2 regions of the Streptomyces sp. H27-D2 genome follow, and region 2 is predicted to be linked to the other one. Evidence: riboswitches for the same ligand, from Rfam matches in the RefSeq annotation. Region 2 holds a riboswitch; the other holds the start of a gene.
What was found. A riboswitch is a leader RNA that binds a small molecule or an ion and turns the genes downstream of it on or off. The one in region 2 is predicted to bind glycine.

Region 1: linked by a shared signal. The riboswitch ahead of gcvT (glycine cleavage system aminomethyltransferase GcvT) and the one ahead of gcvP (aminomethyl-transferring glycine dehydrogenase) in region 2 are both predicted to bind glycine.

The regions. Positions count from the first base shown of each region.
Region 1 covers NZ_JAYMZR010000013.1:48,594-60,588, forward strand. The annotation lists gene QMK28_RS08080 (ABC transporter ATP-binding protein) at 1-299, opposite strand, end outside; gene QMK28_RS08085 (ABC transporter ATP-binding protein) at 413-1,459, opposite strand; gene QMK28_RS08090 (ABC transporter permease) at 1,501-2,511, opposite strand; gene QMK28_RS08095 (ABC transporter substrate-binding protein) at 2,611-4,365, opposite strand; gene QMK28_RS08100 (ABC transporter permease) at 4,397-5,395, opposite strand; gene QMK28_RS08105 (enhanced serine sensitivity protein SseB C-terminal domain-containing protein) at 5,856-6,599, opposite strand; gene QMK28_RS08110 (enhanced serine sensitivity protein SseB) at 6,816-7,694, opposite strand; gene QMK28_RS08115 (hypothetical protein) at 7,980-8,615, shown strand; gene QMK28_RS08120 (AAA family ATPase) at 8,801-9,457, opposite strand; glycine riboswitch at 9,705-9,816, shown strand; gene gcvT (glycine cleavage system aminomethyltransferase GcvT) at 10,021-11,214, shown strand; gene gcvH (glycine cleavage system protein GcvH) at 11,358-11,735, shown strand; gene glyA (serine hydroxymethyltransferase) at 11,781-11,995, shown strand, end outside.
Region 2 covers NZ_JAYMZR010000090.1:12,132-24,126, reverse strand. The annotation lists gene QMK28_RS27205 (DUF881 domain-containing protein) at 1-176, shown strand, start outside; gene QMK28_RS27200 (FHA domain-containing protein) at 271-1,224, shown strand; gene ftsR (transcriptional regulator FtsR) at 1,242-1,985, shown strand; gene QMK28_RS27190 (bifunctional nuclease family protein) at 2,039-2,512, shown strand; gene QMK28_RS27185 (MerR family transcriptional regulator) at 2,818-3,426, shown strand; gene QMK28_RS27180 (DNA polymerase IV) at 3,494-4,957, shown strand; gene QMK28_RS27175 (PRC-barrel domain-containing protein) at 4,989-5,390, opposite strand; glycine riboswitch at 5,505-5,602, shown strand; glycine riboswitch at 5,603-5,726, shown strand; gene gcvP (aminomethyl-transferring glycine dehydrogenase) at 5,789-8,674, shown strand; gene QMK28_RS27165 (DUF5999 family protein) at 8,799-9,005, opposite strand; gene QMK28_RS27160 (hypothetical protein) at 9,310-9,906, opposite strand; gene QMK28_RS27155 (glutamate--cysteine ligase) at 10,373-11,875, shown strand.

The DNA.
Region 1 (11,995 bases), on a different contig from region 2:
CGGCGCATCGGCCGCATCTTGCCCGCGCTCAGGTGCGTGATGTCACGCCCCTGGAACTCGACCTTCCCGGCCGTCGGCTCCAGCAGCCGGGTGATCAGCCGTCCCATCGTCGACTTGCCGCAGCCCGACTCGCCGACCACGCCCAGGGTCTCCCCCGGCCGTACGTCGAAGTCGATGCCGTCCACCGCCTGCACCGCGCCGACCTGCCGGCTCAGCACTCCCTTGGTGATCGGGAAGTGCTTCACCAGGCCGGACACCTTGAGCAACGGCTCCCCGTCGGCGACCGACGGCTTGCGCAGCGAAGACTTGGGTCCGGCCGCGCTCTCTTGCGGCCCGCTCTTGCCGGGCTGTGCTTTCTGGGGTTCTTGTGCTTTCTGGGGGTCCTCGGGCTTCTCGGGCACAGCCTGGTCCTTCACAGCTTGGGCGCAATCTCTTCGGTCCAGATGCGCGACCGCTCGTCCTGCGTCATGTGGCAGGCCGCGAAGTGCCCCTCGCCGACCTCACGGAGCAGCGGGATCTCGGTGCGGCTCGCGTCGTTGGCCGGCACGTCCGCGTACGGGCAGCGGGGGTGGAAGGCGCAGCCGCTGGGCACGTTGATCAGGCTGGGCGGAGTGCCCTTGACCGGGATGAGCCGGGCGGTCTGCTCGCGGTCGATGCGCGGCATCGATCCCAGCAGGCCCCAGGTATAGGGGTGCTGTGGCTCGTAGAAGACCTTCTCCGCGGTGCCCCGCTCGATGGCCTTGCCGCCGTACATCACCATGATGTCGTCGGCCAGTTCGGCGACGACGCCCAGGTCGTGGGTGATGATGATGACGCCGGAGCCGAACTCCTTCTGCAGATCGCGGATCAGGTCCAGGATCTGCGCCTGGACGGTGACGTCCAGGGCGGTGGTCGGCTCGTCGGCGATCAGCAGCTCGGGGTTGTTGACCAGTGCCATCGCGATCATGGCGCGCTGGCGCATACCGCCGGAGAACTGGTGCGGGTAGTCGTCGAAGCGCTGGTCGGGCTCCGGGATGCCCACCCGGTCCAGCATCTCGACGGACCGCTTGCGGGCGGTCTTCTTGTCGACCTTGTTGTGCACCCGGTAGCCCTCGGAGATCTGCGCCCCGATCGTGTAGTACGGGTGCAGCGCGGTGAGCGGATCCTGGAAGATCATCGCCATTTTGCTGCCGCGCAACCGGCGCACCCGGTCCGGGTCGGCGCCGATCAGCTCTTCGCCGTCGAGCCAGACCTCACCGCTGATGCGGGCGCTGCCCGCGCGGTGCAGGCCCATGACACCCAGTGAGGTCACGGACTTGCCGGAGCCGGACTCGCCGACGATGCCCAGCGTTCTGCCGCGCTGCACGTCGAAGCTGATCCCGTCGACGGACTTGACCAGGCCGTCGTCGGTGTCGAAGTGGATGCGCAGGTCGCGTACCGAGAGGAAGGTCTCCGGGGCGGCGGCCGGCGGGGTCGCCACCGGCTCGCCGACGGCCGCCGCCGGCTTCTTTTCGAGCTCGCTCACGAGTACCTCACCCTGGGGTCGATGGCGGCGTACACCAGGTCCACCAGCAGATTGCAGAAGACGATGAAGAAGGCGGCGGTCAGCGTCACACCCATCACGATCGGCAGGTCGTTGTCCTTCACGGCCTGGATGGCGTACGCACCCATGCCGTTGAACGAGAAGACCGTCTCGGTGATGACGGCGCCGCCGAGCAGCAGACCGAAGTCCATGCCGAAGATGGTGACGATCGGGGTGAGCGCGGCGCGCAGACCGTGCTTGGTGACGACCTTGCTCTCCCGCAGGCCCTTGGCCCGTGCGGTGCGGATGTAGTCCTCGCCCATCGTCTCCAGCATGCCTGCCCGCGTTAGTCGGGCGTACAGCGCGGAGTAGAGGAAGGCGAGGGTGCACCACGGGATGATCAGGTTCCAGAACCATTCGGCCGGATTCTCCCCGAATGGCACATATTGGAGATTTTCCCAGATGGGCCATTGATAGGTGAACAGCGCCAGGCAGAGCGTGCCGGTGAAGAACATCGGCAGCGAGACGCCGGCCAGCGCGACGCCCATGGCGATGCGGTCGAAGATCGAGCCGCGCCGGAGCGCCGAGAGGACGCCGATCGCCACACCGGATATCAGCCACAGCACCGCCGCGCCGATGGCGAGGGAGAGCGTGACCGGGATACGGGCGGTGATCTCGGGCCAGACCTCGACGTGCTGCTTGAACGAGTAGCCGAAGCAGGGTGCGTGACACACCGAGGCGTCCGGGCCGAAGTTGTACTTCGCCCCGACGAAGATCGCCTTGATGAACTGCCAGTACTGCGCGTACAGCGGCTGGTCGAAGCCGAGGTTTTTCTTGATGGCGGCGATGGACTCCGGGTTGGCGTCCTTGCCTACGTATTGGGTGGCCAACTGTGTGACCGTTTGCCCGCCTAGGCGGGGGACCAGGAAGAAGATCGCGAAGGTGACTGCGCTGACCACCAGCAGCAGTAGCACCGCGGCGAAAACGCGTCGGATGATGTACGCAGTCACAGCCGTCCGGCGCCGGGCCCGCCGGACCGGGGGTTACCCGGTCCGACGGACGCCAGTGCCTTCACCTGCCTTTCGAGGAAATCGGCGGCTGGGCCGCTGCTACTTGGAGGAGCCGATCAGCAGGTAGTCGTACATACCGAGGTACGCCTGGGTCACCGTGACGTTCGTCGCGGACTTCGGCCGGTACAGGAAGTTCTTGCGGTAGAGAAGCGGCACGGCGGAGGCGTTCTCCATGACCAGCTTGTCGACCTCGCCCCAGATCTTGGTGCGCTCGGCGGCGTCCGTGGTGCCGATGCCCTTGGTCAGGGTCGCGTTGATCTTCTTGTCGTCGAGCTCCATGAGGTTGTTGCCACCGGACGGCTTGATCGCCGAACCGTTGACGATCTGGTCCAGGAAGCCGAAGCCGGTCGGCCAGTCAGCGCCCCAGGCCATCATCATGAGGCCGATCTTGTGCTCGTGGACGTAGCTGGGCACACCCACGAAGTTGGCGAAGTACTTGCCCGCCGGGAAGGTCTTGATCTCCGCGGAGACCTTGATCTTCTTCAGCGACTCCTGGATCGCGGTCGCCATCGAGACCTCGTCAGGACGGTCCGAGCGCGCGGTCAGCGTCGTCTTGAAGCCGTTCGGCTTGCCGCACTTCTTCAGGGACGCCTTCGCCTTGGCGACGTCACCCTTGTTGCCCGGGGTCTGGTACAGGTCGAACTTGGAGTAGCCGTTGACCGAAGGCGGCAGCAGCGTGCTGGCGACGTCGCCCTTCTTGTCGCCGCCGATCACGCTCTGGACCGATGCCTTGTCGACCGCCCACTGGACCGCCTTGCGGCAGTCGACGTTGTCGAAGGGCTTCACCTTGAGGTTCATCGCCATGTAACTCGTGGCGCCGGCGTACGGGTTGTCCGTCCGCGCGAGCTCGTCCTTCTGGGTGATGACCTTCGGCTGCGTCTTCGACTGCAGTCCGAGGCCCTCGGCCGCCGCCGTGATGTTGTCGGCGAGGAGGTTGTTGTCGATCGTGACCGCGTTGACCTTGAACCGAATGTTGATCTTGTCCGGCAGCGCCGGGCGGATCGGGTCGGTCTTCTTGTCCCACTGCGGGTTGCGCACCAGGGTGGCGCTGCGGCCCTCCTGGTAGGACTGGAACTTGTACGGGCCGGACGAGACGATCTTCTTCACGTACGACGCGCCCTTGTCGGCCTTCGCCGGCACGGGGGCCGTCTGCGAGAAGGTCGCGAGGTAGTCGAAGTCCGCGAAGGGCTTCTTCAGGTTGAAGATGATCGTCTGGTCGTCGGGGGTCTCAATGGACTTGAGGCCGTCCTCGGACTTGTTCTTGTACGGACCCTTGTACTTGTCGCCGCCCTCAAGGTACGCCTTGAAATACGTCGGGCCGTTCGACAGCGCCTCGGGCGCGAAGTTGCTGCGCTCGACCGCGTACTTGACGTCCTTGGACGTCACCGGGGTGCCGTCCTCGAACTTCACGCCCTTGCGCAGGGTGTAGGTCCACGTCTTGGCATCCGCGCTGGCCTCGCCGAGCTTCTCCGCCAGGTCGGGGACGACCTTGAGGCCGTCCTTGCCCGCCTTCGGGTCGAAGCTCGTCAGCGAACGACCGTACAGGCGGGAGAAGTTCTGCACCCAGCCGTAGTACGTGTTGCCCGGGTCCAGGGAGTCCGGCACGTCCGGGTGCTCAAGGGTGACCGTCCCCCCCTTCTTATCGGACTTGTTCACCAGCGAGGTGAGACCGGCATCCGCCTTGGAGGAGCCGCCACCCTTGCCGTCGCTGTCCTTCGAGCCACCGCACGCGGATGCCCCCAGCGCCAGCGCCACGGTGATCGCCACCGCAGCTGTCGCTTTTCTAGTGTTCATCCTGAGGAAAGCCCCCTCGATCGACGCATCATCACTTGCTGCGGGGGTCGAGGGCGTCTCTCAGCCCATCGCCCAGCAGGTTGAACGCCAAGACCGTGACAAAGATCGCCAAGCCCGGCACGAGCATGTACTGCATGTCGACCTCGTACAGATCGGTCGCGCTGGTGAGCATGCCGCCCCACGACGCCTGCGGCGGCGCGATACCCACGCCGAGGAAGCTGAGCGCGGCCTCGAAGAGGATGTTGGTCGGGATCAGCAGCGTCGAGTAGACGAGGATCGGAGCGACCAGGTTGGGCAGCAGTTCACGGAAGAGAATGAACGGCCCTCGGGCGCCCAGGCTCCGCGACGCCTCGACGAACTCCCGCTCGCGCAGGCTGAGCGTCTGGGCCCGGACGATACGGCCCATATAGGGCCAGTTGAAGAACCCGATCACGAAGATCAGCACGCTGACCCGCAGCGGCAGACCCTCCAGGCCGAACGCCCCGTCCTGCAGCGAGGCGGAAATGGAGATCGCGAACAGCAGCAGCGGAAAGGCCAGGAAGGTGTCCATGGTCCGGCTGATGATGCTGTCCACCCAGCCGCCGTAGAACCCGGCGATGACGCCCATGATCGTGCCCAGGACGACGGAGAGCAGCGTGGCGCCCGCGGCGACCAGCAGTGACACCCACGAGCCCTCGATGATGCGGGCCAGCAGGTCGCGGCCGTACTGCGGGTCGACACCGAGCGGGTGATCCCAGCTCATGCCGCCCCATCCGCCCTTGGGCGCGAGCAGTTCGGGGTCGATCAGGTTCTGGTTGAAAGCGTTGGGGTCGAGCCCGAACACCGACTGGATCGGCTTCGCCAGCACGGCCATCAGCACCAGGAGCAGCACGACGACGGCGCCGACGACGGCGACCTTGTCACGCTTGAATCGCATCCAGGCGATCTGGCCGAGGGAGCGTCCCTCGATCTGGCTTCGTTTGACCCCGGTGAGGACAGCCTCCGGCTGCGCCTCGGCTTCCGCCCCGGTGGTCTCGATCGGTGCGGTCACGGTGCGTTTGACCCCTCTCGGCCGACGGTGGTCGGCCCGCGCCCGCCGCTGTAGCGGCTTGGTTCAGATCAGTTGGATCACGGGTGCAAGTCGTGCGAACGGTGCAGAAGTTCACCCGAGGCACGTCCCGTACACAAGGGCGAAGACCCTTGCTGCGGGAGTCTTCAACGCATTCACGATCACGCGCCAGCCCTGACGGTGAATGTTTGCGCAACCGTGATGCGGGAACGGGCCTTCCGTTATACGGACAGCGGCTGCGACTGAGCGGATCACCGGGCCCGCTGAACAGGCTCCGACCATGGGTTTTATCGGGGTAATCCATCGCGAAACGGCCTCGTTGCGAGCCGTGCGGGACACCTCTCCGTACCTGTCAGCGCCTGCCAGTACCTGTCAGTACTCGCCGGCGCGCGTCCGCACCCGTCGGCGCTCGTCCGCGCTCGTCCGCGCCCGTCCGCGCCCGTCAGTAGGGGCGCGGGTATCCGTAGCCGTACGACTGGGCCGGCGCGGCCGCTCCGCCGCCGAAGGCGTCCCGGTCGAAGAACGGGCGGCTGTTGGCGCGCATCCACATCGCCACCGGGTCGTAGTCGTCGGTCATCGCGACCGTCGAGACCGGCAGCCCGTCCGGCACCGCGCCGATCGACTGCTGCATCATCAACCGGACCGAATCCACCGCTTGTTGCCCGGTGTCGTACAGATCCAGACCAATCGCCAGATACGGTGCGCCGAGGGCGGGCTGCACCCAGGCCCGGCGCAGCGCCCGGACGGCGGGCGTGCGGTGCGCGTTCTGGGTCAGCTGGGCGTAGAACTGCGGCAGTTCGATGGCCGGGTCGGTGATGCGCAGCGGTCCGGCGGGCAGCCGGTCGAGACCGCCGGCGATCCGGCGCAGGTCCAGCCAGGGGATGCCGACGCCGCCGCCGGGGGCGTGCGGGTTGAGCCACAGGCCCCAGCGGTCGGGGAAGAGCGCGGTGGCGATGTCCCGTCCGGACACGACCTCATGCGCACGATTCCAGCCACTCGCGGCCAGCTCCTGCGCGGAGGTCACGCAGGGCGCGTAGCCGAGCCCGTCGACCTCCATGTTCCCGTACTGGGCGTCGGGGGAGCCGGCCTGGCCGTGCCAGAGCAGCATCCACACCTGATCGCCGGTGAGGGCCAGCAGCAGCGCCTCGTAGGCGTCCAACCGGCCCGGGGTGACCTGCCGCAGCATCTGCTCGACCTGGCCCGCTGCCGCTGGTCCGCCTCCCGCGCTCACGTGGTTCCGCCCCTTCTTCCGGCCATCCGGCCTGTCCCCCGTTCCAAGGCACGTGCGTGCGCCCCGTCTCGGCCATCCAACCAGCTTACGAGCCCGTCGAGGCTCCTCTTGGAGTACTCACCGGGCAGTCACCGGACAATCCCGGCGCGGCCCGTAGGCGCCCCGAGGCGCTCAGCGGTCCCATGCGAAGAACGGACGGACCCACTCCAGCATCCAGTCGCCGACCCGGTCCTTGGCGATGTCCAGCAGCACCAACTGCACCGGCCAGCGCACCGGGACCGCCCCCAGGGCCCGTCCCAGCGCGTCCATCGCGGCCTCCCGGTCGGACGGCTCCCAGCGGGAGAGCGCGACGCCGACGAACAGCGCCGGCTCGCCGCCCTCGACGCTGGCCAGCGCGCGGCGCGCGGAGAGCACATTGCCGGTGGCCGAGAACTCGTGTGCGGCGGCGGCCAGGAAATCGACCGGTTCGTCCTGCCAGTCGGGCTCGAAGAGCCGCACCCGGCCTCCCCCCGCCGGTCCGTCCAGCTGACTGCGGCCCACCCGGCACAGCTCGGCGACGGCGGCGGGCGGCAGCGGCACGCCGACCGCTCCGTCGGGGTTGACGGCGAGACCGACCTGCGGCGGCAGCCCGCGCGCGAACTCGCGGGCCGGGGCCACGGTGAACGACATACGCACGCCGACGACCTGGCGGAACTGCTGCTCCGAGCTGAAGACCGGGACGTACGCGCCGCCCTGGATCTCCATCGTCGGCAGGTCCAGATCCGGGCTGCCGGGTCCGCCGCCGTTGGGCAGCGGCACCCAGAGGTGGCTGCGGCCGAGCACCTCCAGGATGCGGGCGCCCGCGCCGGGCGTGCCGAGCGAGGCGGCGAGCACCTCCTCCAGCTCATTGGCGGGGAAACCACCGGGGTGCTCGACGGGGGGCCCTGCGGGGTATCCCGCCGGAGGCCCTGCGGGGTGTCCCGCCAGGGGTCCTACGGGGTGTCCCGCCGAGGATCCGCCGGGTATTCCGCCCAGCGCCAGGGAGTGCTCGTGCTGCTCCGGGATGTTCATCTCGTCCAACCGCCGTCTCGTTCCGACCTGCACCGGCACCCTAACGGCTGCACCGCCGACAGGGCTCGCCCTCGGCCGGAATTCACGACAAAGGTCCAGGTCACGGCGGTGCCCCGGACGCCAACCCGGAAACGCTGGGTGTCCGTCCAGTTGCGGAGTGTGCCCGGCGGTCCGGACGGTGGAACCAGGGAACGGCAGGAAGTGGCGGGAAATCGCCTCCGGGCCGCCCCCCGATGGCAGCGATGTCCGCTGTACCGGTCCGCACTACCGAAAGGACCCCCAGATATGCATCCCACTCGAAAGACCGGCGTCCTGGTCTCCTCGCTCGTAGCCGGTGCGCTCGTCCTCGGAACCGCCGGAACGGCAGTCGCGGTGACCGAGCAGGACCCCGCGCGGTCCGTCGGAACCGTCCCGGCCGCACCCTCGGCCGCCCTTCCGGCCGGCCAGGGCGACCCGCTGGGCCCGCTGTCCGCTCTGCTCAAGCCGGTCACCGATTTGCTCGGCGCCTTGACGGGCGCTCCGAGCGGGAGGCTGCCCGCCGCCGACGCCGCCAGGCTCGACGACGCCGCTGACGCCGTCGTCGACGCCTACGCCCTCGCGAAGGCCCAGGGGCCCAGCCTGCAGTCCAGGAGCGGTGGCGAGACGGACGGGCCGGCCCCCTCCGCGGCACTGGGCGCGAACTCCAAGGACGCCGCGTCCCCGGCGGACCGCAAGGTACGCGCCGCCCTTCGGGCGAAGACCGACTCACTGATCAGGGCGAGGGCCGCCGACGCTCCGCTGCCCACGGTGTCCGACCTCGCCAAAGCGATGGCCGAAGTGTCCGGTTTGGGGACCGCCGTGGCCGGTCACGGGCTGGGCAAGCTCGCGGAAGTCATCGGCCTGCCTCTCACGGGCCTGCCTCTCACCTCGCAACTGGAATAGGCGCGACTGGGGGAGGACCGGCTGAGGTCCTCCCCCCGACCGGTGTCCGGGAGGCGCCCCCAGGGTTTCGCGTCGTTCGGCCGCACCGTCCTCAGTCGCCGAGGGCATCCCTCCACCGGCGGACCCGGTCAGCCATCGCGCTCACCCCACTGGTCAAACCACTGGTCAAACCACTGGTCGAACCACTAGTCGAACCCGATCAAGCTCAACGCGTCGACCTCCGCGCGCCCCAGCACCACCGCCGACGCACACCCCCGCGGCAGCACCCCCGCGTCCGCCTCCGCGATCAGCCGCCCGACCGCCCTGCGGTGCCGCGCGAAGGCGTAGCCCGAGACGTCACGGCCGCGCGAGGCCTGCCCGGCGAGGGCGAGCTCGGGCGGCACGTCCAGCAGGACGAGATGCAGCTCGCGGCCCCGCCGCCGCGCGTCCTGGGCCAGCCGGCGGCGGACCCAGGCGAGCGTCCCGCAGTCGTGCACCACCACGCTCGCGCCCGAGCGCAGCGCGTCGCGCAGCCCCCGGTAGTGGGCGAGCCGGACCAGCGGCCGGTAGAGGGCGTACGGCAGCCACGCGGGCAGCCTGCGCGCCCACTGCTCCCGCATGTCCTGGGAGTCGATCCGCAGCACCGGGCCGCCCCGGTCGTCGAGGCCGGGCACCGTCCGCCGGATCAAGGTGCTCTTGCCACTGCCGGGCAGACCGGAGACGACCACGAGGTCCCCCACGGCATAGCGGAGCCGCCGGGCGCGCGGCACCCCGCCGCTCCCGGCCCGTGCGGGCTGTTGCGGGACCGCGCCGTGCGCGACCCCTTGCTGTGTCGCGTACGCACCATGGCTCTGCACCGTGATCGTCCTCCCCGGTCCGGTCACTGCCGCTGTCCCCGAAGAGTGTCAAGAAAAGGTAATGGGGTTCAAGGTGAACGCCGTGCCACCAGTGGGCGTCCCCCTCGTACGGCGGGCGTGAGCCGGGCACGGAGCGGGGGTACGGCGGGCGTACGAGGGGGAGCGCGGCGGCCGTCCGAAGAGATTCGGCCCGCGAAGTTCACCCGTCGCGCACGCGTGCAATGATGTCCACGCCAACTCCATAACGGCCGCTTGAATCCGCGCGGGAGAGTCCCCGGAACCGGTAGTACACCGCCGGACGCCGGGGCGCCGAAGGAGCAAGTCCTCCCTTGAATCTCTCAGGCCCCTGATACCGCGCGGGCGAGGCAGATCTGAAAAGCGAGCCGCAGCCCGCGGCTCCACCCAAGGTGCAAACCGCTCCCCTCACCGGGACCGCGGTGAACCTCTCAGGTTCCGATGACAGATGGGGAGGCTGTGCTTTGTCGTTCCCGTCGTTCCGCCGTCGCTCCATACCGGCGGCAGACGACCCGTCCGACATCGCCACGCCATCCACGCCTGGGAGCCAACCGATGACTGCTCAGACCACTCCGCCCGAGGACACCGCGGCGCCCCGCCGCACCGCCCTCGACGCGCTGCACCGCTCGCTCGGCGCGACCATGACCGACTTCGCCGGCTGGGACATGCCGCTGCGCTACGCCAGCGAGCGCGACGAGCACCTCGCCGTCCGGGCCCGCGCCGGGCTCTTCGACCTCTCCCACATGGGCGAGATCACCCTGACCGGACCGCGGGCCGCCGACCTGCTGGACTACGCGCTGGTCGGCAACATCTCGGCGGTGGCCGTCGGCCGGGCCCGCTACACCATGATCTGCGCCGCCGACGGCGGCATCCTCGACGACCTCATCGTCTACCGCCTCGGCGAGAGCGAATTCATGGTCGTCGCCAACGCCTCGAACTCCCAGGTGGTGCTGGACGCGCTCACCGAGCGGGCCGCCGGATTCGACGCGGAGGTCCGCGACGACCGCGAGAACTACGCGCTGCTCGCCATCCAGGGCCCGGAGTCGGCCGGCATCCTCAAGGGCCTGACCGACGCCGACCTGGACGGCCTCAAGTACTACGCCGGGTTGCCGGGCACCGTCGCGGGCGTCCCCGCCCTGATCGCCCGCACCGGCTACACCGGCGAGGACGGCTTCGAACTGTTCGTCGCGCCCTCCGACGCGGTCGCCCTGTGGCAGGCGCTTGTCGGGGCGGGCGCGGGCGTCGGTCTCGTACCGTGCGGCCTGTCCTGCCGGGACACGCTGCGCCTGGAGGCGGGCATGCCGCTCTACGGGCACGAGCTGACCAGCCGGACCACCCCCTTCGACGCCGGTCTCGGCCGGGTCGTGAAGTTCGAGAAGACGACGAACGAGGGCCGCTTCGTCGGGCGCGAGGCGCTCGCCGAGGCCGCCGCCAAGGCGCAGAGCGCGCCGCCGCGCAAGCTGGTCGGCCTGATCGCCGCCGGCCGCCGGGTGCCGCGCGCCGGATTCGCGGTCGTGGACGCCTCGACCGGCGCCGTCATCGGCGAGGTCACCTCGGGCGCCCCCTCCCCCACCCTCGGCAAGCCGATCGCCATCGCCTACGTGGACGCCGGCTACGCGGCGGCCCCCGCCGGAGCCGACGCCGAGGCTTCCCCGGCCGGCCCGACGCCGGGTGTCGCGGTCGACATCCGCGGGACCCATGAGCCGTACGACGTCGTCGCGCTGCCGTTCTACAAGCGCGAGCGCTGACCCGCCCGAGCGCCGGTCCGCCCACCGGGCCTGCGCCGGCGGGCCGCCGTTCGTCCGCCGCCCCGCCGTCGTCCCAGCCGATCTCGCGTCCATTCGTACGCCCCGCTGCGCGAGCACCCCTTCAGATCCGGGAGAATTCCGCCATGAGCAACCCCCAGCAGCTGCGCTACAGCAAAGAGCACGAGTGGCTCACCGCCCCGGTAGAGGGCGTGTCCACCGTGGGCATCACCTCGCACGCCGCCGACGCGCTCGGTGACGTCGTCTTCGTCCAGCTCCCCGAGGTGGGCGACACCGTCACCGCCGGCGAGACCTGCGGTGAGCTGGAGTCGACCAAGTCGGTCAGCGACCTCTACGCACCGGTCACCGGCGAGATCACCGAGACCAACCAGGACGTCGTCGACGACCCGGCGCTGGTGAACTCCGCACCCTTCGAGGGTGGCTGGCTGTTCAAGGTGAAGGTCGAGAAGGAACCGGCGGATCTGCTCTCCGCCGACGAGTACACCGCCTTCACCGGCAACTGAACACACCGCACGGGTCCACACCTCACGGGAAGACACGAATACCTGATGTCGCTTCTCAACGCCTCCCTCCACGAGCTCGACCCGGACGTCGCCGCCGCCGTCGACGCCGAGCTCGTCCGCCAGCAGTCCACCCTTGAGATGATCGCCTCGGAGAACTTCGCTCCGGTCGCCGTCCTCGAAGCCCAGGGGTCGGTTCTCACCAACAAGTACGCCGAGGGCTACCCCGGCCGCCGCTACTACGGCGGCTGCGAGCACGTGGA
Region 2 (11,995 bases):
TCAAGGTGATCGGCAAGCCGCAGGATCTGGAGCCCGCGCTGAACATCCCGGGCGGTGTCGTGCAGACTTTGGAGAAGGAGCAGGCCACGGTATCCGTGGAACGTGCTCAGAAGATCATCGTGGACGCCTTGCGGTCGGCGAAGCGGCCTGACTACGCTCGGTCGTCGTCGCAGTGAGCCGGAGGGGTGTCCGGACGGCCATGGGGGCATCGCGGCGGGAGCACGAGGTTGCGGGGGGTCGGCGCATCCAAGAGGTGGTGCGTGGTGGAAACTGTCAGACGGCTGTGGACGTTCACTGGATGTCCGGATCGGCCGGTGTGTGCAACGAGGGTTCGTCCTGCCCCACGGGCGGGTCTGTTTCGGTCAAGGGGAATCGCCCGTGAAGTTGTTTGGGAAGTTGTTCGGCAAGAGCGCGCGTCAGGACGCTGGCAGCGGCAACGCCCGCCACCGCGCGGCGCGCGGCGCGGACGGGACCGGCTCCGGCGAGGACCGTCCGCTGTTCCGCGACGAGGTCGCTGCTCCAGGCGGTGACAATACGGGCGGTTACGGCGCGGCCCCTGTTGACCCTGCCGGTTCCGGGCGCATAGGTTCCGGGGAACCATCAACCTCAAGTGCGGGTGGAGGGTTTGCCTCCGATCCGCATGCGTCGAACGCCCCCGCGGGGCAGCCGCGGCAGGAGGACCACTCCATGACTGCTCTGCCCGTGTGCACGAGATGCGGCCACCGCAATGCCGAGGCGAGCCGGTTCTGCTCCAACTGCGGCGCGCCGCTGCGGGCCGGCGCCCAGCCCGAGCGTCCCTCGGAGACGACCTCCACGATCTCCATCTCGGGTCTGGAGGCGTACGAGGCCGAGGCGACGGGACAGCCGCTGCCCTCGCTGTCCCCCGAGGCGCAGGCCGCGGTCGACGCGCTGCCGCCCGGGTCGGCGCTGCTGGTGGTGCGCCGGGGTCCGAACTCCGGCAGCCGCTTCCTGCTGGACGGCGAGCTGACCACGGCCGGCCGGCACCCGCAGGGCGACATCTTCCTGGACGACGTGACCGTCTCGCGTCGCCACGTGGAGTTCCGGCGCGGCGCGGACGGCGGCTTCACCGTCTCCGACGTGGGCAGCCTCAACGGTACGTACGTCAACCGGGAGCGGATCGACGCGGTCGCGCTGACCAACGGCGACGAAGTGCAGATCGGCAAGTACAGGCTGGTCTTCTACGCGAGCCAGCGAGGCATCTGACCCGACAGGGAAGGGCCATGCTACGAACACCGTCGGGCGGTGCCGGTTCCGGCACCGCCACGTCGGACGGCCGACTGATGAGCATCGGCACGGTGCTCAATCTGCTGCGCGGCGAGTATCCCGAAGTGTCCATCTCCAAGATTCGCTTCCTGGAGGCCGAGGGGCTCGTCGAGCCGCAGCGTACGCCGTCCGGCTATCGCAAATTCAGCTCCGAGGACGTCGAGAAGCTCGGCCATGTGCTGCGGATGCAGCGCGACCACTACCTCCCGCTCAAAGTGATCCGGGAGCATCTCGACGCGCTCGCTCGCGGGGAGCAGCTGCCGCTCCCGTCCCCGGCGCAATCGCGTGAGCTGTTCGAAGGCGGAATCGAGCTGGACCCGGCGGGCCCCACAGCGGCCCGCATCGGCCGTGCCGAGCTGCTGGCCGCCGCGGAGGTCGGGGAGCCCGAACTGGTGGAGTGGGAGTCCTACGGGCTGCTCAGCGCCGTTTCGGAGGGTTGCTACGACATCGAGGCGGTGGGAATCGCCCGGCTCATCGCCGACCTCGGCCGTTTCGGGGTCGAGCCGCGCCATTTGCGCTCGATGAAGGCCGCCGCCGACCGTGAGGCCGGGCTGGTCGAACAGGTGGTCGCACCACTGCGCCGGCACCGGAATCCGCAGACGAGGATCCATGCGGAGACCACCGCCAGGGAGCTCGCCACGCTGTCCATACGGCTCCATTCCGCACTCGTTCAGTCCGCTCTCAGCACGCATTCGCACTGACCTCCGGGGTGCCCGACTACCCAAACCGGCCGGGCACGTCCTAGGGTTGCTGTGTGAACGAGCTCGACGTCGTGGGTGTCCGGGTGGAAATGCCCTCCAACCAGCCGATCGTGCTCCTACGTGAAGCGGGAGGCGACCGGTACCTTCCCATCTGGATCGGTCCAGGAGAGGCGACCGCAATCGCATTTGCCCAGCAGGGTATGGCCCCTGCCCGTCCGCTGACGCACGACCTGTTCAAGGACGTGCTGGAGGCGGTCGGACAACAGCTCACCGAGGTCCGGATCACGGATCTGCGGGAGGGCGTCTTCTATGCGGAGTTGGTCTTCGCCAGTGGGGTCGAAGTCAGTGCCCGCCCCTCGGATGCCATAGCGCTGGCGCTGCGCACCGGGACGCCGATCTATGGCAGTGACGGCGTGCTGGACGACGCGGGCATCGCCATCCCGGACGAGCAGGAGGACGAGGTGGAGAAATTCCGCGAGTTCCTCGACCAGATCTCGCCGGAGGACTTCGACACCAACAGCCAGTGATCACTCAGTCAGGGATCACTGAGTCGGCGGTAGCGGCGGCTTCGCGTGTCGGGCCTTCAACGGCGCCGGCAGCGAGGTTCCGTCAGGGCATTCGAGTAGCGGTTCCCTGAAGAAGGTCACCTGAAACCCACCTCAGGGTGATTATCACTCGGCGTGCCGAGTGTGGCGATCGTTGACGCACCCCGAGTGACTGCATACCGTCGAGAGCACAGGTCCCGGGAGGCATGTGCCGCGTGCGCTTGTGCACTTGCGGCGACAGGCGTTCTCTCTGGTGTTGATCCGGGATCTGAAGGACGGAGGTCGGCGTGAGCAGCACCGGCGACGGTACGGCGGCGGGCGGGGCCCATGTACGAACGGGGAACGCGGTCAACCATGCTCCCGGGCAGGTGGCAGCGGCCACGGCGCCGCATCAGCGGGTGTCCGAGGAGATCGGCTACCGGGGCCCCACCGCGTGCGCGGCCGCGGGCATCACCTACCGGCAGCTCGACTACTGGGCCCGCACCGGTCTGGTCGGGCCCAGCGTGCGCCCGGCATATGGCTCGGGCAGCCAGCGGCTGTACGGCTTCCGCGATGTCGTGGTCCTCAAGATCGTGAAGCGGCTGCTGGACACCGGTGTGTCGCTGCAGAACATCCGGACCGCCGTCCAGCACCTGCGGTCCCGCGGGCTGGCCGACCTGACCCAGATGACCTTGATGAGCGACGGCGCCACCGTCTACGAGTGCTCCTCGCCCAACGAGGTCGTCGACCTGCTGCAAGGCGGCCAGGGCGTCTTCGGGATCGCCGTGGGCGTCGTCTGGCGGGACGTGGAGGGCGCGCTCTCGCAACTGCACGGCGAGCGTGTGGACACCGGCGAGACGCTCATCGGCCAGAACCCCGCGGACGAGCTGGCCCGGCGGCGCAACCGCGCCGGCTGACCCACGCGGGCCCGGCGGGGACCCGGCACGGGGCGATTGTCAGTGCCGTACGGCAGCATCGGTGAGTGTGAGAGCCGCTCCGACCATCCTGCATCTGGACATGGACGCGTTCTTCGCCGCCGCGGAACAGGCTGCGAAGCCGAGTCTGCGCGGCAAGCCGGTGGTGGTCGGGGGCGTCGGCCCGCGCGGGGTGGTCTCCACCGCCTCCTATGAAGCGCGCCGTTTCGGTGTGCATTCGGCGATGGCGATGGCGCAGGCCCGCCGGCTGTGCCCGAACGCCGCTTACCTCGTCCCCCGGATGGGCGTCTACCGCCAGATCAGCGACACGGTCATGGGCCTGCTCGGGGCGCTGTCCCCGCTGGTCGAGCCGCTCAGCCTGGACGAGGCGTTCGTCGACCTGGAAGCGGGCGGCGTGGAGACCTCCTCGGCAGCCGTCCGGGAAGTGGGCGAGTGCCTGCGGCGGGACATCCTGGCCGCCACCGGGCTCACCGGCTCGGTGGGCCTCGCCGGGGCCAAGCTGCTCGCGAAGATCGCCTCCGAGCAGGCCAAACCGGACGGGCTCGTCGTCATCGAACCCGGTACGGAGCTGGCGCTCCTCGGCCCGATGCCGGTGCGGACGCTGCCCGGCGTCGGACCGACCACCGCACAGACCCTGCGCCGGGCCGGGATCGGCACGGTGGCCGATACGGCCGAGGCCGGCGAGGCGGAGCTCGTACGGCTGCTGGGCAAGGCGCACGGCGCGGGGCTGCACCGGATGGCGATGGGGCGCGACGACCGGCCCGTCGTCGCCGACCGGGACACCAAGTCGGTGTCGGTCGAGGACACCTTCGACGTCGACCTCACCGACCGGACACGAGTGCGCGCCGAGGTCGTGCGGCTGGCCGACCGCTGCGTGCAGCGGCTGCGCGCAGCGGGGCGCTCGGGGCGCACGGTGGTGCTCAAGGTGCGGCGCTACGACTTCTCGACCCTGACCCGCTCAGAGACCCTGCGCGGGCCCACGGACGACCCCGAGGTGGTGCGGGAGGCCGCCGGGCGGCTGCTCGCCGGCGTCGACACCACGGGCGGTGTACGGCTGCTGGGGGTGGGGGTGACCGGGCTCGCGGACTACACCCAGGAGGACCTCTTCGCGCAGGCGGCCACTGAACTCGCCGCCAGTGAGTCGGCGGCCTTGGAACTGGCCGCGGAGCTGGCGGCGGCGGACGCGGCGGCGGAGCCGGGCGGGCCGCGGCAGGGGGAGGCCGCGGGAGCCGCAGCGGCCGGAGGTACGGGCGACGCCGGCGCGGCGGCCGAGCCAGAGCCGGCGCGGCGCTGGCCGCCGGGCCGGGATGTGCGGCACGAGGAGTTCGGTCCCGGCTGGGTGCAGGGCAGCGGCGTGGGGCGGGTCACCGTGCGCTTCGAACAGCCCGGCTCCGCGCCGGGCCGGGTACGGACCTTCGCGCTGGACGATCCGGAGCTGGTGGCGGGGGAGCCGCTGCCGCTGGTTCCCGTACCGGAGGGGGCGACCACTGGTTGCGGTGACCGCAGTGGTTGACCGGGTCCGACGACCCGAAGAGCACCCGCCGCTACCCGTCCTCCCCCGCGATCCGTCCGAAGTTCTGGTCGGGCCGGGTGGGCCGGGCCGGACGGGTGGGCGGGGTCTCGTGGCCGGGGGCCGAGACGTCCAGCCCGTAGTGGTGGTAGAGCTGCAGCTCCTGCTCGGGGGAGAGGTGCCGGCCCACCCCGAAGTCCGGCGCGTCCTTGATCAGGGCCCGGTCGAACGGGACGCGCAGCGTGTCGTCGACGATCCGGCTGGGCTCCAGGGGCACGAAAGCGTCCCGGCTGAAGATGCCGGTGCGGACGGCGGCCCACTCCGGCTCGCCGGTCGCGTCGTCCAGGTACACCTCGTCCACGGTGCCGATCTTGCTGCCGTTGCGATCGAAGGCCTTGCGGCCGATCAGGGTCCGCGGATCGATATCGGTCTGCACGGTTCCTCCAACGGGTCGCAACAACACGATGAGGACTACGAAAGTGCACTTCTGCTGGTCCGGCCACTCGAGGGAAGCGGCGAGAGGGGCGCTGGTACGCTGGCCAACGGCTGCAGACCCCACGCGGGAGAGCCATCCGGCGGCAACGCCGGAGGCGCCGAAGGAGCAAATCCTCCCCGGAATCTCTCAGGCAAACGTACCGCGCGGGCGAGGTCACTCTGGAAAGCAGGGCGGGCCACGGACAGGCGACTGCCGTAACCCTCCCTCACCGACGGTGAAAGCCGGACCGCTCGCGGTCCGGTGAAACTCTCAGGTTGAGATGACAGAGGGGGAGGGCCGTTCGGGGAGCCGCGCCGTGGTGCCCCTCGCAGGTCGTATCGACCAGGAGGCCTTCGCTGATGACCGTCAACCGCATTCCCCTCTCCGAGCTGGAGCGAGGCACGCCGTTCGAACGGCGCCACATAGGGCCCGACCAGCAGGCGCAGGCGAAGATGCTCGCGCACGTCGGGTACGGCTCGCTCGACGAACTCACCGCCGCCGCGGTGCCTGACGTGATCAAGAGCGCCGAGGTGCTGCAGCTCCCCGAGGCCCGTAGCGAGGCTGATGTGCTCGCCGAGCTGAAGGGGCTCGCGGACCGCAACCAGGTGCTGCATTCGATGATCGGCCTCGGCTACCACGGGACCTTCACGCCGCCGGTGATCCTGCGCAACGTGATGGAGAACCCGTCCTGGTACACCGCGTACACGCCGTACCAGCCGGAGATCTCGCAGGGCCGGCTGGAGGCGCTGCTCAACTTCCAGACCGTCGTCGCCGAGCTGAGCGGGCTGCCCACCTCCGGCGCCTCGCTGCTCGACGAGGGCACCGCGGCGGCCGAGGCGATGGCCCTCTCGCGCCGGATGGGCAAGGTCAAGAACGGCGCCTTCCTGGTCGACGCCGACTGCCTGCCGCAGACGATCGCGGTGATCCGGACCCGCGCCGAGCCGGCCGGGGTCGAGGTCATCGTCGCCGACCTCACCGACGGCATCCCGGCCGAAGCCGCCGAGCGCGGCGTCTTCGGCGTGCTGCTCCAGTACCCGGGCGCCTCAGGACAGGTGCGCGACCCGCGCCCGGTGATCGAGCGGGCGCATGAGCTCGGCGCGGTGGTCACCGTCGCCGCCGACCTGCTCGCGCTCACCCTGCTGACCTCCCCGGGTGACCTCGGCGCGGACATCGCGGTCGGCAGCAGCCAGCGGTTCGGGGTGCCGATGGGCTTCGGCGGCCCGCACGCCGGCTTCATGGCCGTACGGGAGAAGTTCGCCCGCAGCCTGCCGGGCCGGCTCGTCGGCGTCTCCGTCGACGCCGACGGCAACAAGGCGTACCGACTGGCGCTGCAGACCCGTGAACAGCACATCCGCCGGGAGAAGGCGACCAGCAACATCTGCACCGCTCAGGTGCTGCTCGCGGTCATGGCCGGGATGTACGCGGTCTACCACGGCCCGGACGGCCTGGCGGGCATCGCCCGCCGCACCCACCGCTACGCCGCGCTGCTCGCCGGCGGCCTGCGGGCCGGCGGCGTCGAGGTCGTGCACAGCGCGTACTTCGACACCGTCACCGCGCGGGTGCCCGGCCGGGCCGTCGAGGTCGTCTCGGCCGCCCGCGAGGCGGGGGTCAACCTGCGGCTGGTGGACGCCGACCTGGTGGGCATGGCGTGCGACGAGACCACCGGACGCGAGGAGCTGGCGACGGTCTGGGCGGCCTTCGGGGTCGAGGGCGACGTCGAAGCGCTGGACGCGACCGTAGGCGAGGTACTCCCCGAGGCTCTGCTGCGCACCGACGACTACCTGAGCCACCCGGTCTTCCACCAGTACCGCTCCGAGACCTCGATGCTGCGCTACCTGCGCCGGCTGGCGGACCGCGACTACGCGCTGGACCGCGGCATGATCCCGCTCGGCTCCTGCACGATGAAGCTCAACGCGACGACCGAGATGGAGCCGGTCACCTGGCCGGAGTTCGGCGCGCTGCACCCCTTCGCGCCGGTCGAGCAGGCCGCGGGCTATCTGACGCTCATCCGCGAGCTGGAGGACCGGCTCGCCGAGGTGACCGGCTACGACAAGGTCTCGCTGCAGCCGAACGCCGGCTCGCAGGGCGAACTGGCCGGGCTGCTCGCCGTACGCGCGTACCACCGCGCCAACGGCGACGCGCAGCGCACCGTCTGCCTCATCCCCTCCTCCGCGCACGGCACCAACGCCGCGAGCGCCGTGATGGCCGGTATGAAGGTCGTCGTCGTCAAGACCCGCGAGGACGGCGACGTCGACGTCGAGGACCTGAACGCGAAGATCGAGCAGCACCGCGCCGAGCTGGCCGTCCTCATGGTCACCTACCCGTCCACGCACGGCGTGTTCGAGGAGCACATCACCGACATCTGCGCGGCCGTGCACGACGCGGGCGGCCAGGTGTACGTGGACGGCGCGAACCTCAACGCGCTCGTCGGCCTCGCCCGGCCGGGCAAGTTCGGCTCCGACGTCTCGCACCTCAACCTGCACAAGACCTTCTGCATCCCGCACGGCGGCGGCGGTCCCGGCGTGGGCCCGGTCGGGGTGCGCGCGCACCTCGCGCCGTACCTGCCGAACCACCCGATGCAGCCCGAGGCGGGCCCGGCCACCGGCGTCGGCCCGATCTCGTCCGCCCCCTGGGGATCGGCCGGCATCCTGCCGATCTCCTGGGCGTACGTACGCCTGATGGGCGGCGAGGGGCTGCGGCGCGCGACCCAGGTCGCGGTGCTCGGCGCGAACTACATCGCCAAGCGGCTGGAGCCGCACTTCCCGGTGCTCTACACGGGCCCGAACGGTCTGGTCGCGCACGAGTGCATCGTGGACCTGCGGCCGCTGACCAAGGCGACCGGCGTGAGCATCGACGATGTCGCCAAGCGCCTGATCGACTACGGCTTCCACGCGCCGACGATGTCGTTCCCGGTGGCCGGCACGCTGATGATCGAGCCGACCGAGAGCGAGGACCTCGCCGAGCTGGATCGTTTCTGTGACGCGATGATCGCGATCCGCGGCGAGATCGAGCAGGTCGCCGCGGGCGACTGGCCCGTCGACGACAACCCGCTGTGCAACGCGCCGCACACGGCCGCGGCGCTGGGCGGCGACTGGGCGCACCCCTACACGCGGGACGAAGCGGTCTTCCCGGCCGGAGTCTCGGCCGCGGACAAGTACTGGCCGCCGGTGCGGCGGGTGGACGGTGCGTACGGCGACCGCAACCTGGTCTGCTCGTGCCCGCCGCTGGACGAATACGACAACTGACAGCGGTCCCCCGGGACATGAGTCGGGGCCGGTTCGGCGATTCCGCCGGGCCGGCCCCGGTCGTTTCCGGTGTCGAATTCCGTGTCGTTGTCGTTGCCGGACCAGGAGTCGTGACGCCGGCCGGTCAAGCGGCCGTCATCACGTGCTCGGTGCCCAGCGGCCTGTGCGGCGCGATGATCTGCCCGTCGGGCAGCAGCTCACCGGTGTCCTCGAAGAGCAGAACTCCGTTGCACAGCAGGCTCCAGCCCTGCTCCGGGAAGTGCGCCATGAGGTGCGCGGCCTCCCGGTCGGCGGAGTCGGCTGTCGGGCACGGTGGCTGGTGCTGGCACATTGATGGTTTCTTTCGCTGCGTGGTGGTGGTGAGTGTCCTGCGGCTCGATGTGTTCTTCATCGCCGCCCCCCGTATCAGTCGGTCGATCCCAGTGTTGCCCCACGGACGTCATTCCGCAGGTATTTCGCAGCAGCGGTCCTCGTTGGATGAGGACGCGTCACTCGTGCGGGCGGTTGCCCGCAACACGACGGTTCCTTCGGGTGGTTGACCCTCCGGAGCGGACTGGGCCGGCCGGGTGAGGACAACGCGGCGCCCCGCGGCCGGTGAGGGACACGGGGCGCTACGCCACAGTACGACCAGTTCGTCAGGCGGGCGATCCCAACAGTGGTGCGGGTGTGAGCCGGTGGGTCAGCACCGGAAGCAGGTCGCAGACGCGGTGCGGCCGGTGGGCGAAGATCCCCGGGGGCGCGGGGGACAACGGAACCAGCAGGTCGGAGGGGGCGGGCATGCCGTCCGAAGCGTCTGCTGTGTCGGCTGTGGTGTCGCCGTGCAGCCACAGGGTGAGCATGTAGAGCTCCGGAACGGACAGCAGCCGGGGCTGATATGCGGTCGGCATCGATTCGGCGTGCCGCAGGGCGCGTTCGGTCGACGCTATGTAGGGGCCTTCGAAGAAGTGCGAGAAGGCCCAGCCGTCGGGGGTGAGCCGGGTGTCCGCCGCCGCCACCGACCGCTCGCCGCCGCGGATCAGGAAGCGCCAGCCGGTCAGGCGGGTGCGTGGCGGTCCGTCGTGGGAGGTGATGCGGTCCAGGACGTGCACGGACAGGGGGTGTTCGGGGGTCAACGGCCCTTGGATGGAGCGGAGCGCGGGGGTGCGGGCCTCACGGACGGCGGTGGGGGATCCGAGAGCCGCGAGGACGCTGCGCAAGGCGGGCTGGGGGGCCGGGGGGACATACAGCGGCATGGTGGGTGGCCTCTCGTTTTGGAGACACGGTGAAGCTGGGCAGGTGCGGACGGCGCTGTCAGCTGCGGGGCCGGAGGGGGCCGAAGAACCCATGCTTGGGCGCCAACTCTCTGCCTCGTTCGCGGAGTTTATACGACACGTGTTCGCAGAGTGTTTCGGCTAGCTGCCGCGCGTATTTCCGGCAAGGCCGAATTCGGACTTCTCGATGCGCGGTTTAGTCCTTTCTGTGCCGGGCACTCGAAGTGTGACCTTGCATTCTGTCGCAGGCGCGGTCGGCCGGATCTCGTCGGTCTTTTTCACGAGGTTTCCGTCGGGGACCGTGACTCCCTGCCATGCCGACGGAATGTGCCCGGCGGTTCCCTGTGGGTCTTGTGGAGAGGATAGTGCGCAGGGGACTGTTGAGGGGAGTTATCGATCACAATGCCTGGGCATCATCGATGCACGGTCCGCGAGCAGGGAGGATTCTGTGGGGGAGAAGGTCATGGCCGGCGGGTTCGACCTGTCGGACCCGCGGCGGTACCGGGCGAGGCTCCGGCAGTGCCTGCTGGCGCTGGAGCGGCTGTTTGAGGAGAAGCGGTTCGACCGGCCGAAGAATCTGATGGGTCTGGAGCTGGAGTTGAATCTCGCCGGGGCCGACGGGGCGCCCCGGATGATGAACTCCGAGGTTCTGGAGCGCATTGCGAGCCGGGATTTTCAAACAGAACTCGGGCAGTTCAATCTTGAAGTGAATATCGTGCCGCACCGATTGCGCGGCAGGGTTCTGGACCAGCTCGCGGAGGAGCTCCGTACCGGCATCGGGTACGCCGACCGCAAGGCGCGCGAAGTGGAAGCCCGCATCGTCATGATCGGCATTCTTCCGACGCTCGCGACCGGGGACCTGGTCTCGGCGAACCTTTCCACCGCCGATCGTTACACGATGCTCAACGAACAGATGGTCGCGGCCCGCGGTGAGGAATTCGAGATCGATATCGAGGGCGTCGAGCGGCTGACCTACGCTTCCCGGTCGATCGCCCCCGAAGCGGCCTGCACCTCCGTCCAGTTGCATCTTCAGGTGACGCCGGCGCGCTTCGCGGCGGTCTGGAACGCCGCTCAGGCGGTGGCCGCGGTGCAGGTGGCGATGGGTGCGAACTCGCCCTTCCTGTTCGGCCGGGAGGTGTGGTGCGAGTCGAGGCCGCCGCTGTTCCAGCAGTCCACCGACACCCGTACGCCCGAGATCAGGGCGCAGGGGGTGCGCCCGCGGACCTGGTTCGGGGAGCGTTGGGTCGACTCTGCGTACGACCTGTTCGAGGAGAACGTGCGGTACTTCCCGCCGCTGCTGCCGATCTTCGGCGACCAGGACCCGATCCGGGTGCTGGACGACGGGGGTATCCCTGACCTGCATGAACTCGTTCTGCACAACGGCACCGTCTACCGCTGGAACCGCCCCGTCTACGCGGTCGCGGACGGCGTCCCGCATCTGCGGGTCGAGAACCGGGTGCTGCCGGCCGGTCCGACCATCACCGACGTGATCGCCAACACCGCCTTCTACTACGGCCTGGTACGGGGGCTGGCCGAGGAGCCCCGGCCGGTGTGGTCCCGGCTGCCCTTCCGGGCCGCGGCGGAGAACTTCGACACGGCCTGCCGGCACGGCATCGACGCCGAGCTGTGGTGGCCGGGGTCCGGCCGCTCCGCCGAGCCGGCGCTGATCCCGGCCGTCCGGCTGGTGCTGGAGGAACTGCTGCCGCTGGCGTCGGCCGGGCTCGACTCCTGGGGCGTCGCGCCGGCCGATCGGGAGCACTACCTCGGCGTCATCGAGGAGCGCTGCCGGCTGCGGGTCAACGGCGCGTCCTGGCAGGCCGCCGCCTACCACCGCGCGCGGGCCTCGGGCCTCGGCCGTAAAGCCGCGTTGGCGGCGATGACGCGCGCTTACTGCGAGCTGATGCGGGCGGGTGAGCCGGTGCACACCTGGCCGGCCGATGTCCCGGTCTGACGCCCCGGTCCGATCTCCGGGTCCGGGAGGCGGCGCGCGAACCGGAACGGGAAGCGGAACGGGACCCGGAGCCGGAGTGCGGCCCCCCGTCGTCACGGCCGCCCGGTCCGGGACAGCTGA